3 regions of the Rhizobium hidalgonense genome follow, and region 1 is predicted to be linked to each of the others. Evidence: predicted binding sites of a transcription regulator. Region 1 holds the regulator's gene; each other region holds the start of a gene.

The links. Region 1 encodes PhoB, which activates phosphate uptake and scavenging genes when phosphate is short. Its sites were predicted from a motif close to TGTCATNNANCTGTCAT; they were not measured.
Region 2: the regulator PhoB is predicted to act here: its motif matches at 1,929-1,945, upstream of FFM81_RS20305 (DUF1045 domain-containing protein).
Region 3: the regulator PhoB is predicted to act here: its motif matches at 2,053-2,069, upstream of FFM81_RS00960 (DUF2794 domain-containing protein).

What each region holds. Positions count from the first base shown of each region.
Region 1 is NZ_CP054027.1:3,791,249-3,795,680, forward strand. It holds gene FFM81_RS18410 (aspartate aminotransferase family protein) at 1-183, opposite strand, end outside; gene FFM81_RS18415 (GcrA family cell cycle regulator) at 610-1,143, shown strand; gene phoB (phosphate regulon transcriptional regulator PhoB) at 1,503-2,186, opposite strand; gene phoU (phosphate signaling complex protein PhoU) at 2,323-3,036, opposite strand; gene pstB (phosphate ABC transporter ATP-binding protein PstB) at 3,081-3,896, opposite strand; gene pstA (phosphate ABC transporter permease PstA) at 3,913-4,432, opposite strand, start outside.
Region 2 is NZ_CP054027.1:4,155,490-4,159,921, reverse strand. It holds gene FFM81_RS20310 (alpha-D-ribose 1-methylphosphonate 5-triphosphate diphosphatase) at 1-1,128, opposite strand, end outside; gene FFM81_RS20305 (DUF1045 domain-containing protein) at 1,142-1,837, opposite strand; gene phnE (phosphonate ABC transporter, permease protein PhnE) at 1,979-3,322, opposite strand; gene phnE (phosphonate ABC transporter, permease protein PhnE) at 3,330-4,289, opposite strand; gene phnD (phosphonate ABC transporter substrate-binding protein) at 4,355-4,432, opposite strand, start outside.
Region 3 is NZ_CP054027.1:214,452-218,883, reverse strand. It holds gene FFM81_RS00970 (Bax inhibitor-1/YccA family protein) at 135-863, shown strand; gene FFM81_RS00965 (GNAT family N-acetyltransferase) at 971-1,528, shown strand; gene FFM81_RS00960 (DUF2794 domain-containing protein) at 1,629-2,030, opposite strand; gene FFM81_RS00955 (DUF1223 domain-containing protein) at 2,389-3,129, opposite strand; gene acnA (aconitate hydratase AcnA) at 3,361-4,432, opposite strand, start outside.

The DNA of each region.
Region 1 (4,432 bases):
GGCCTGCTCCTTCAGCGCTGCGACCACGTGCGGGTTGCTGTGGCCGACGGAGGTGACGGCGACGCCCGCGCCGAAATCGAGATATCGCTCGCCGCTCTCGGTGATCAGCCACACGCCCTCGCCTCGCTCGAACCGCAGCGGGGCACGAGAGTAGGTGTCATAAAGCGGCGCGGCTTCGGCCATGGCGCGAGTCTCCTATCGATGTTATCCAGCAGCGGACTCCGGCTAAGAAAAAACCAGGCCCGAAAAATCAAAAATGCCGCCTTGCGGCGGCCAGCGGCACTATTTCCTTTTCGCGCTGCAATGTCAACAAAACTGCGCCCTTAGCGTATGCAGCAAGGGTGTACAGCGGCATTTTCAGTCTTCAACAGGCAATATTGCAGAAATGCCACGCCGGGGCAGCAAGTTGGGGAAAACTACGAATTCGATTCATCCGGATTCCCGCGACTCTTGTCAGGGAGTCAGCCTCACACTAGGTTAAAGTTCAATTACTAGACTGCATGCGGCGGAACTAGTCACCAAAATTGATCAAGCGTTTCTTGTTTCGGAGGCTTCCGGGACAACGGTGAGGGATTCTGCCATCACCAACGCAGAAGGTGGAGACAGGGCATGAACTGGACAGACGAGCGGGTCGAGAAACTCAAGAAGCTTTGGGCCGAAGGACTGAGCGCCAGCCAGATCGCGGCGCAACTTGGCGGTGTCAGCAGAAACGCTGTGATCGGTAAAGTACATAGGCTCAGCCTTCCGGGCCGCGCCAAGGCCGGCGGCACCGCCGCCACGGCGCGCACGCCGAAACGCAATACCTCGGCGCCGCGCGCACCGAATTATGCCTCTCGCATCACCACCCGCACCGTTACCCGCCAGCAGGGCGCAACGATGCTGAAGGAAGAGATCGAGATCGAAACGGTCGAGGAAATGGAGTACGTGCCGAAGGGCAACGTGGTCGTGCCGATCTCGCGCCGCCTCGGCCTGACGGAACTGACCGAACGCACCTGCAAGTGGCCGGTCGGCGATCCGCTGAAGGACGATTTCCATTTCTGCGGCTGCGAATCCCCCGACAATTCGCCCTATTGCGGCTATCATCAGAAGCTTGCCTACCAGCCAATCAACGAACGCCGCCGGGCGGCAGCGCGGGCCGGCTGAGAAGCGGCATCGCTGGACATGAAAAACGGGCCGCGCGGCCCGTTTTTTTATGAGTAGAGTGGGAAGGCGGCCTTTGTGTTTGGCAACAAAGCCAGCCATACATTCCGTCATCCCAGGGCTTGACCCTGGGATCCACAACCAGGCACTCGGCTTCGATAATTTCCCTGCAGCTGGATGCCATCGCTCTTCTCACAGTGCCAGCCGCATGGATCCCAGGGTCAAGCCCTGGGATGACGGAGGAGAGGTGGTGCCTGGATGACGGAGGAAAGGCGGTGCCGGCTCATACGCCGCGCCGGTGCGATGAAAGGGCGTGGGAAGGGCTGTGCAGGCGGGAACGCCGACCACGCACTCCCTCAGCCTCAGGCTTCCATCGAATAACCGGCGCCGCGGACGGTGCGGATGACGTCTTGCATGTTGGAGAAATTCAGCGCCTTGCGCAGGCGGCCGACATGGACGTCGACGGTGCGTTCGTCGACATAGATGTCGTGGCCCCAGACGCCATCCAGGAGCTGCGAGCGGGAGAAGACCCGGCCCGGCGACGACATCAGGAATTCCAGCAGGCGGAATTCGGTGGGGCCGAGGCGGACTTCGCGACTCTTGCGGTGGACGCGATGGGTTTCGCGGTCGAGCTCGATATCGCCGCATTTCAATACCGTCGACAGCACCTCGGGGCGGGCGCGGCGCAGCATCGCCTTGACGCGGGCAACCAGCTCGGGGGTCGAAAAGGGCTTGACGACGTAATCGTCGGCTCCTGTGGAAAGCCCACGGACACGCTCGCTCTCTTCGCCGCGCGCCGTCAGCATGATGATCGGCAGGCGCTCGGTTTCCGGCCGCATGCGCAGGCGCCGGCAGAGCTCGATGCCGGAGACGCCGGGCAGCATCCAATCGAGGATGAGAAGGTCGGGCGTGCGTTCCTGAAGCCTGATTTCGGCCTCGTCGCCACGAAGGATGGTATCGACCTCGAAGCCTTCCGCTTCGAGATTGTAGCGAAGAAGCACGCTGAGCGCCTCCTCGTCTTCAACTACTGCAACTCTCGGGATCATGCGTATTGGTCTCCTCGCGCATGATCCTTAAACCGGGGATGATTTAAGCAATGCATCCTGCGCAAAATCAGAAAAGTGGCTGCGACCTCTTTGCGCGCCCCACATGGGCGCGCGCGCAATTGACGGGTGCGGACGGTTATTCCGTGACTGCACCAACGGTGTTGGCGCTGTCGTCCTTCGGACGGTCGCCTTCCGGCTGGGCGCCGGTTGCCATGTAATAGATCGTCTCGGCGATGTTGGTGGCGTGATCGCCGATGCGCTCGATGTTCTTGGCGCAGAAGAGAAGATGCGTACAGCTGGTGATATTGCGCGGATCTTCCATCATGTAGGTCAAGAGCTCGCGAAACAGCGAAGTGTACATTGCGTCGATCTCGTTGTCGCGCTCGCGGATCGCACTGGCCTTGTCGGCGGCGCGCGTCGTGTAGACGTCGAGCACTTCTTTGAGTTGGACGAGCGCCAGCTCGGACAGATGCTCAAGGCCGCGGGCGAGCTTGCGGGGAACGCCGGTGCTTTGGACGGCGATGACGCGCTTGGCGGTGTTCTTGCCAAGGTCGCCGACCCGTTCGAGATCGGCGGCAATGCGGATCGAACCCATGATTTCCCGCAGATCGGCGGCCATCGGCTGACGGCGGGCGATGGTAACGATCGCCTTGTCGCCGATTTCGCGTTCGGCGTGATCGAGGATCACATCGTCGGAGATGACCTTCTGCGCCAGCGCCGTGTCGCCGTTGACCAGCGCCCGGACGGATTCGGCAACCATCTGCTCGGCCAGGCCGCCCATTTCGGAAATCCGCCTGGACAGGAACTTCAGATCATCATCATAGGCAGAATAGATATGTGTCGATGCCATGGGGCTTTGTCCTTCGAATAACGGAAAGCTTCGTATCGCCAAAATCAGCCGAAGCGGCCCATGATGTAGTCCTGGGTGCGCGGATCGTCGGGATTGGTGAACATCTTGTCGGTGTCGTTCTCCTCGACGAGATTGCCGAGGTGGAACATGGCGGTGCGCTGCGAGACGCGCGCGGCCTGCTGCATGGAGTGGGTGACGATGACGATCGTGTAGTTCTCGCGCAATTCGTGGATCAGTTCCTCGACCTTGGCGGTGGCAATCGGGTCAAGCGCCGAGCAGGGCTCGTCCATCAGGATGACTTCGGGGCTGACGGCGACGGCACGCGCAATGCAGAGGCGCTGCTGCTGACCGCCCGACAGGCCGGTGCCGGATTCATGCACGCGGTCCTTGACTTCGTTCCAGAGACCGGCGCGCTGTAGGCTGGTCTCGACGATCTGGTCGAGATCGGCCTTCGACTTGGCAAGGCCATGGATGCGCGGGCCGTAGGAGACGTTTTCATAGATTGTCTTCGGGAACGGGTTCGGCTTCTGGAAGACCATGCCGACGCGGGCGCGAAGTTCGACGACGTCGATATCCGGATCATAGATGTCGTCGCCGTCGAGGGTGATCTTGCCGGCGACACGGCAGCCGTCGATCGTGTCGTTCATGCGGTTGAGGCTGCGCAGGAAGGTCGACTTGCCGCAGCCGGACGGACCGATCAGCGCCGTGACGGTGTTTTCGCGGATGTTCAGGTTTACATCGAAAAGCGCGCGCTTCTCGCCGTAGTAAACCGAGACGTCCTGGCCGATCATCTTATAAGGAACGGTGCTCATCTTCTGATCCAGCGCCTTTTCAACTGCAGCTTCGGTCAACATGTTCATGATCTTGTAACTCCGTTTACCAGCGGCGCTCGAAGCGACGACGCAAGAGGATGGCGCCCAAGTTCATGACGATCAGGAACAGGAGCAGGACGATGATGGCACCCGAAGTACGCTCGACGAAGGCCCGTTCGGCCTCGTTGGCCCACATATAGACCTGCACGGGCAGAGCCGTCGAGGGATCGAGCGGTGTCGTCGGCGCGTTGGCGACGAAGGCGACCATGCCGATCAATAGCAGCGGCGCGGTCTCGCCGAGCGCGTGCGCCAGGCCGATGATCGTGCCTGTGAGGATGCCGGGCATAGCAAGCGGCAGAACATGGTGGAACACCATCTGCATCTTCGAGGCGCCGAGGCCAAGGGCTGCAGCGCGGATCGACGGCGGCACGGCGCGCAGTGCGGCGCGCGTAGCTATGATGATCGTCGGCAGGGTCATCAGGGTCAGCACCAGACCGCCGACCAGCGAAGCCGAGCGCGGCAGGCCGACGAAGTTGATGAAGACGGAAAGGCCGAGCAGACCATAGACGATCGAGGGAACGGCG
Region 2 (4,432 bases), 360 kb from region 1:
GCGTCCCTGGCGCCAGACGGAGCGTGTCACCGGCACGCCATGCGAACGGTGGACGCGGACGAGATCAGCGCGCAGCCCGGTGGCGATCCGGCCGCGATCGTCGAGGCTGACGGTTCGGGCGGGCGTCGACGTCACCATGGCGATCGCCTTCGGCAGTGTAATGCTTTCGACTTCATCGGCAAGGATGAAGGGCGCATGCAGCAGGCTGAGCGGCACGTAATCGGAGGACAGCACGTCGAGCACGCCCATCTCGGCAAGGTCGCGGGCGGCGATATTGCCGGAGTGGGATTTGCCGCGCACGATATTCGGTGCACCCATCAGCACGCTCATCCCATGTCCGTGCGAGGCCCGCGCTGCGTCGAAGCTGGTCGGGAATTCGGCGAGGCGGACGCCGTTGTCGATCGCCTCGTCGACATGAGAGAGCGTCGCATCGTCATGGCTCGCGACGGTAATGCCGCGCTCGGCGCAGACCTTGGCGATGGCGTTGCGATGCGGCGTCGAATTGCGCGCCGATTCTGCCTGGCGCTTGGCGACGAAACGGGCGAAGACCTCGTCGCTCAGGCCGCGCTTCTTCTGATAGTAGAAGATATATTGATCCATCGTTTGGAACTGCCGCTGGCCGGGCGCATGATCCATCAGCGAGACTAGCCGGACATGCCGGTCGTGTTCGAAATCGGCGAAATGTTCGAGCACATTGTCGGCCGAGACCTCACAGCGCAGATGCAGCAGGTGTTCGGCGCGCAGCCGGCCTTCATTCTCGGCCGACTGGATGGCGTCGGCCATGTCGCGCATCTCGCCATGCTCGAAGCCGCCGTCCTCATCCGCACCCATGCGCAGGCAGTCGAACACCGTGGTGATGCCCGAGGTAACGATCTGGGCATCATGCGCCTGGACTGCGGCGGTCTTGTTCCAGCGAATGCCGGGGCGCGGCTGATAATGGCCTTCGAGATGATCGGTATGCAGCTCGACGAGGCCGGGAATGACATAGTCGCCTTCGAAATCTTCACAGGCTACCGAATTGCCCTCGGAAATATCGGCGATCTTGCCGTCGCGAATGAGGATCGAGCCGGAGAGGATATCATCCTCGAGAACGATGCGGGCGTTGGAAAACACGGTCTCTTTGCTCATGTCGTCAGGTCTTTCAGCTTTTGGCGCCGGTAAGCGGCAGCCAGGAATGAACTTTGAACGGGGCGCCGCGCGTCTCCTCGGTGAAGACCGCAAGGCCGGTAATCGAAAGCGGCCGGCCGATGAAATCGGCAAAACGCTCGGTCAGAATGGTTTTCATCACTTCGGCGCGTGTCCCGGGCACCTGGCCGGTGAGCGTCATGTGGAAGCCGAAATCCTCCATCACATAAGGATAACCCCAGCGCTGCAGATTGGCGCGCTGGCTGTCGCTGAGTTTCTCCGGGTTGCGCCGCGCCATATCGGCCGGAGACAGCGCTGCGCGGAACGGTTCGAATGACTTTACCACCTTCGCGGCAAAATCTTGAAGCGGTTGATGAAGAGAACCGGGAACGAGGGCAAAAAAACGGCCGAGCTGGCCGAGCACCAGTTCCGGGATTTCGAAGGCCTGCGTGCGCGCCGCAAAATCCTCGACGACGGTCATGAAATCCTGTTCGGTGACGGAGGCGGCGAGCGAAAACGGCGCCTTGATCGTCGCGTGAAAGCCGTAGCGGCGCGGATCGGCGGTCAGCTCGAACTGCTCTGCCGCCCCGAGTGTCTCATGGTCGGGTGCCGGATAGGTTTCGCCGGTAAACGCATCGCGGCCGAGCCAGAGCGAGGCCGCGCCGGTCAGGGGATCATCCTTCGACGGCGTGAAATAGAGAGCGTAGCGCAAGGCTTTTATCCTGGGGATCGTCGAAACGGGGAGCGCAATGTGCAGTGATTTGGCGGTGAACCGCAAGCAGGTTCCCGGCTAAAAGATTTCCGTGACAGAATGATGATGACGGCAGCGCCACCATCATCTTCGACCGGGGGGTCAGTGTGCCTTCGTGCCCATCAGCCGGTGGCGCAGCGCGTTCGAGGCGGCGTCGAAAATGAAGACGACGATCAGGATCAGGATGACCATGTAGGCGACGTTTTCCCAGTTGGCGTTGGTGCGCATCGCCTCCCACAGTTTGAGGCCGATGCCGCCGGCGCCGACGGCGCCGATGATGGTCGCGCCGCGCACGTTCGATTCCCACTGGTAGAGTGTCTGGCTGACGATGACGGGAACGATCTGCGGCATAATGCCGTAACGATGGACGAGCACGGTCTGGGCGCCGGTCGATTGGATGCCTTCCCGCGGCTTGTTGTCGATATTCTCCAGCCCTTCGGAATAGAGTTTGCCGAGCGTGCCGGTCTCGGTGAGGAAGATCGCGCCGCTGCCGGCAAGCGGGCCGGGGCCGAAGGCGCGCGTCAGGAACAGTGCCCAGATCAGCATGTCGACCGAGCGCAGGAAATCGAAGAAGCGCTTGAGGATCTGGTTCAGGAAGCGGTTCGGCGTGATGTTGCGCGCCGCCATGAAGGCCAGCGGAAAGGCGGCGAGCGAGCCGAGCAAAGTTCCGAGGAAGGCCATGACGATCGTCTGGAAAAGCTTGGTCCAGACATCGCCGTGCTGCCATTCGCTGTTGTTCCAGACGTCGTCGAAGGCGAGCGACAGGTTGGACTGCTCGGGCTTGATGCGCGGCCCGGAGACGATGAGGCCGATGACCTCGCCGGCGGGCTTGTCGAAGAAGGAGGATTGCGTGTCGAAGATGAAATTCGCCCAGCCGATGAAACGCTTGCGGATTTTCACCCGGTCGACGGAAATGTTGACATTGCCGGCAAAACCGAGATCGGCGAGCACGTTGTCGTCATAAACGGTCATCCAGCCGGGCACCGGCCCGACGACCTCAGGCGCGCCGCTCGAAACCTCGACGGGAACGCTGACGCCATGGGCGGTGACGATCGTCTCGTTCTTCGAGACGGTGACGCTGCGGCTCGTGCCGCTGATCGAAACGGTGATGCTGCCGTCGGGATTGTTGACCAGCCAGTCCGGATGCGGATTGTCGCCGAGCGGCGAGAAACGTGGATAGCGGATGTCGATCGAGCCGTCGTCCCCGATGCGGAATTCCGGCTGCACGTCGTAGCTCACCCATTGGCTGAGATAGATGCCGACGCGCTCCCAGTGGGCCTCGGCAAAGAGCTTCGGCAGATCGAAGAACCAGACGGCATAGAGGCTGTAGAGCAGCGTCGCGATGAGGATCATCAGTCCGCCGAAACGCTGGCGGAACGATCGGTGGAAATATTCCGGATAGCGCGTCTCTATCTCATGCATGCGGTTGGCGTCGATCACCGTCATGGCGGCCTCAATGTTGCAGGAGGAAGGCGTGATCGCCGACGAGTCGGCGGCGCAGCCATGCGGAGAACTGGTCGACGGCGACGATCGTCACGAACAGCAGCAGAACGAGTGCCATCGTCTTGGCGCCGAAGCCGCGCGAGATCGACAGTTTCAGCTCCTCGCCGATGCCGCCGCCGCCCACAGCGCCGATGATGGTCGAGGCGCGCACGTTGATCTCGAGGCGTAAGAGCGCATAGGAGGTAAAATTCGGCAGCACCTGCGGCAGGGCGGCGAAGCGCACACGCTCGCACCAGTTGGCGCCAACGGCCTTCATGCCTTCATGCGGCTTCATGTCGATATTCTCGGCCACCTCGTAGAAAAGTTTACCGAGCGCGCCGATCGTATGCAGGGTGATGGCGATGATGGCGGCGACCGGTCCGATCGACAGGATCGCCGAAAACAGGCCGGCGATGACGATCTCGGGAAAGGCGCGTAGGAATTCCATCAGGCGCTTGGCGAAGATGCGCAGCAGCCAGGAATTCGTCAGGTTGCGGGCGGCAAAGAAGCTCAAAGGCACTGCAAAGACAAAGGCGATGATCGTCGAGATCAGCGCCACGTTGATGGTGACGATCATCAGCTCGAAATATTCGGGAATGTAGAAAGCGCCCCAGACGTAGGCGCGGCCCTTGTCGAAATTGAATTCCTCGCCGCCTCTGTCGTTGACGCTCGTTATGTCGAACAGTGCGCGCCAGACGTCGTTCCAGTCCTTGGGGATGAGCCAGCTGAGGAAATCGAAAAGATGCGGCAGGCGCTCGAAGAAATGGCCGGCATTGCTCTCATCGGCGAAGCGGACGGAACTGACGAAAGCCGCAACAAGGATGACGAGGCCGAGCACGGTGTAGAAGCGGCGCTTGGCGACCATCCGGTCCCAGGCGGTGCCGATCTCCTGGGTGCTTTGCATGTGCGGCTGTGTATCGGCAACAGTCATGAACGCCTCGCCTGGTCACTAAGAAAAGGGCGGCCGTTGCCGGCCGCCCCGTATTCGAAAGACGATCAGCCGCCGATGGCAGCCTTGCGGACTTCGACGACGGCCTTGTAGAAGTCGTGCTTGACCGGGGCGTAGCCCTTGTA
Region 3 (4,432 bases), 800 kb from region 1:
CCGGGCCTTTGCAACCCTCTTGTTTGCAAGAGGCGAAAGCCTCATATTGTTTGCAGGCATGCTGGAGCTCCGCAGCGGCGCCCGGGTCGAAAACCCCGACACCGTATCTCCATCGGAGCTTGTAAGAGGAAACTATGGCTGACCTTCGTAACTATCAAAGCCGCGCTCAGACCGGCGAGATGATTGATCAAGGCCTGCGCGCTTATATGCTCAAGGTTTACAACCTGATGGCGCTGGGTCTGGCGATCACCGGTGTGGCCGCATATCTCGGATTCAACTTCGCTGTTCAGGACGGCCAACTCACCCAGTTCGGCGTACTCCTGTTCCAGTCGCCCTTGCGCTGGGTCGTCATCCTTGCGCCCCTTGCGGCCGTCTTCTTCCTGAGCTTCCGCATCAATAGCATGAGCGTGGCCGCCGCACAGACGACCTTCTGGGTCTATGCCGCACTGGTCGGCCTGTCGCTCTCGTCGATCTTTCTGGTCTACACCGGCCAGAGCGTCGTTCAGACTTTCTTCGTCACCGCCGCCTCCTTCGGCGCGCTGTCGCTTTACGGCTACACGACGAAGCGTGACCTGTCGGCGATGGGCTCGTTCCTGATCATGGGTCTTTTCGGCCTGATCATCGCTTCGATCGTCAACATCTTCCTGGCTTCGTCGGCCATGCAGTTTGCGATCTCGGTGATCGGCGTTCTGATCTTCGCCGGCCTCACCGCCTACGACACGCAGCGGATCAAGGAACTTTACCTGGAAGCCGATGACGTCGCCGTGGCCGGCCGCAAGGCGATCATGGGTGCGCTGACGCTCTATCTCGACTTCATCAACCTCTTCATGTTCCTGCTGCAGTTCATGGGCAACCGCAAATAACAGGACGGACTGAGATCGAAAAGGCGGCTTCGGCCGCCTTTTTTATTGCGCTGATTTTCTTCAGATGGTTTTAGAGGGGCTTGCCTCCTGATGGACCCGCCGCCGAAATGTCCTTTCTCCTGCGCGATGGCTCTGAAGCCGATATTCCCGCCATTACCGGTATCTACCGGGAATCCGTCCTGAACGGCACCTCGAGCTACGAGATCACGCCGCCCTCCGAGGCCGAGATGGCGCAGCGTTTTTCGGCAATCGTCAGCCAGCGCTATCCCTATATCACTGCAGCCGGTGCGGATGGAGGCCTGCTCGGCTATGCCTATGCCTCGGCCTTTCGCGTCCGCCCGGCCTATCGATGGATGGTCGAGGATTCGATTTATTTGGCGCCCGAGGCCCGCGGCCGCGGCATCGGCAAAGCGCTGATGACCGAGTTGATCGACCGCTGCACCGGTCTCGGTTTTCGCCAGATGATCGCCGTCATCGGCGGCGCCAGCCCCGCCTCGATCGCGCTTCATCTCAAGGCGGGCTTTGTGGAGGTCGGTTTGATGAGGGGCGCCGGCTACAAACACGGCCGCTGGCTGGATACGATGCTCATGCAGCGCACCCTCGGCGACGGCATGACGACCGATCCGGATCCCTCCGCCTATCCCGGCACGCTGTTTAGCGCATAACCGACAAATCGGAATCGATTTTCGGAAAGGCAAATTCAAAGTATTAGAGCGTCCTCAGCGCGTCTCGTTAGACGCGCAGCGCTCTAACGGCTGATAGCGCCTACTTGTCGACGAGCTTCAGCGCCTTGTCGAACACCTTCAGCACCTGGTTCAACTCGTGACCGCGCTTCAGGATGGTGCCGTGGACGTTGATCACAGAATAGGCGCCCTGTTTGGCGGCGAGCTTGGGATTTTTCTCGATGCGGAAGAGTGGCATTTCACCGGAGCGTTTGAACACAGAGAAGACCGCCCTGTCTTTCAGATGATCGATGGCGTAGTCGCGCCATTCGCCGTCACCGACCATACGGCCGTAGATCCAGAGGATCGCATCCAGTTCGCGCCGATGAAAGGTCACCGGAAGCGGGTCCTTGCTCTGCTTGTATTCCCTGAGATCGACGACGACTGAAGAATTCTTGTCGACGGAACGGCTTTCGCCGTGTCGTAAATCCGGCTGATCTGTCATTCAGTCTCCAAGGCCTCTGCGTGTGACAGGAGGGTGACAGTGTGCCCGAGCCGCCGCAAATTGCAAGAGCGCCGGCCGTTACATTCGGCCGCGCCTGACAGCGCCGCGCGTCTGCCGAGGCGCGCAAAGGACGCTGCGGCACTTTGAATCTGCGCATCGTACAATGCCCAGAGGAGCGCTGACGCTTTCTCGGCAACGCCGCATTTCAGTCAAAACAGCGCCTCATTTGCAGGGGAATTATGAATCCCGGTTTGGCGCCAGCGCGCCAAAGGGCCCGGCGGAGCGTATCGACCTTAACCCCAGCCCCGAATACGCTCAGCCGGGCCGCCCGGTACTTCACCCGCAAGCGGATGAAATCTCAGATATTTTTTCCAGCCATCACCACGGTCGCGCCAAGGATCGCAGCCGGATCACCATTGTCGGTCGCCGATTGCAGCAGGATCGCGCAGCCCTCGAGTTGCGGCCGCTGCAACACGCTCGCCGGCAGTGTCAGGCTGGTCGCTTTGCCGTCCCACATGCCGACCGTTTCGACATTAGTGACGCTGTGCAGATAGGATAGCTTCTTTCCGCTGTTCTCGCCTTTTTCGACCTCGATCGTCTTTTCCTTGTCGAAATAGACCATCACCACATTGGCTTTGCCCTGTCCCGCGCCGATCTTGATCTCCAGCTCGTCACCGCGCATCGCCGCGCTGATCGGAACGGTCAGCCCGTTGCCTTCGCCGCTATAAGTATCGATCTTGCCGTTGATGCCGCTGAGATCGGCGCCGGCCAGATGGCCGCGGCCGTTGACGATCGCCTGCGGCGTATAGACGTTGCTGCGGCCCATCGTTCTGGCATAGCCGTATTGCCGCTCGGTATTTTCCTTGGAGCTCAGCGTATCGGCCCAGCCGAGGTAGTTCCAGTAATCGACATGGTAGGCAAGCGCGATCACATCGCCTTGGCTCACCAGCTTGCGGAAAGCGGCGTCAGCAGGAGGACAGGAAGAGCAGCCCTGCGCGGTGAAGAGTTCGACGACGCCTTTCGGCGTGCCGTCTTCGGCCTGCAACGAGCCTGCGAGAACAACACCGGCGATCAGCGGAATCAAGAAACGGGGGGACATTCACCTGCACCTCTTTTTCAGCGCCGCCGGCGGGTTGGAACGGAAGCTCTGACATATGAACGTACGAATAATCCTTCCGGGTCCAAACGAAAAGTCACGAACGGGTGAGACGCAGCGCCATCGGAAGGCGCGGAAAACAAATCATCGTGAGCCCCTCGAAACCGTCGCCCGTAAAGAAAAGCCGCCGGAAATTGCTCTCCGGCGGCCATTATCATGCGAGGCTATTAACAATCAGGCAGCGAGGTCGCGCAGAACCGTCTGCAGGATGCCGCCATTGTTGAGGTAGACCACCTCGTCGAGCGTATCGACGCGCGACAGCAGCGGAACGTCCTTCACGGTGCCGTCGCTATAGGTGATCCTGGCGATCTTCTTCTCACGCGGCTTGATCTTGTCGAGGCCTTCGATGGTGACGAGCTCGTCGCCCTTCAAGCCGAGGCTCTGCCAGGTCGTGCCCTCTTCGAAGACGAAGGGGATGACACCCATGCCGACCAGGTTCGAGCGATGGATACGCTCGAAGGACTGGGCGACCACGGCCTTGACGCCGAGCAGGTTGGTGCCCTTGGCAGCCCAGTCGCGGGAGGAGCCATTGCCATATTCGACACCGGCGAAGATGACGAGCGGCACGCCTTCGGCCTTGTACTGCATGGCGGCGTCGTAGATCGAGGTCTCTTCCTTCGACGGGTAGTGGATGGTGTAGCCACCTTCCTTGCCGTTCGGGCCAAGCATGTGGTTGCGGATGCGGATATTGGCAAAGGTGCCGCGCATCATCACTTCATGGTTGCCGCGACGCGTGCCGTACTGGTTGAAGTCGGCCACGGCGACGGCGTGGTCGATCAGATAGGCGCCAGCCGGCGAAGCCGCCTTGATCGAACCGGCCGGGGAAATGTGGTCGGTGGTGATCTTGTCGCCGAACAGGCCAAGGACGCGGGCGCCCTTGATGTCGGAAACGCCGGTGCCCTTCTTGCCCATGCCGACGAAGTAGGGCGGGTTCTGAACATAGGTCGAATCGTCGTCCCAGGCATAGGTCTGTCCCGGGGGAACCTGCACGGCCTGCCAGTTGACGTCGCCCTTGAAGACGTCGGCATACTTGCTCTCGTAAAGTTCGCGAGTGACGTATTTCTGGATGAACTCCTGCACCTCGTGCGAGGTCGGCCAGATATCCTTGAGATAGACCGGGTTGCCGTTCTGGTCTTCACCGATCGGCTCCTTGGTCAGATCCGTCTGCACCGTGCCGGCAAGCGCGTAGGCGACGACGAGCGGCGGCGAAGCCAGATAGTTCGCCTGAACATCCGGAGAAATACGG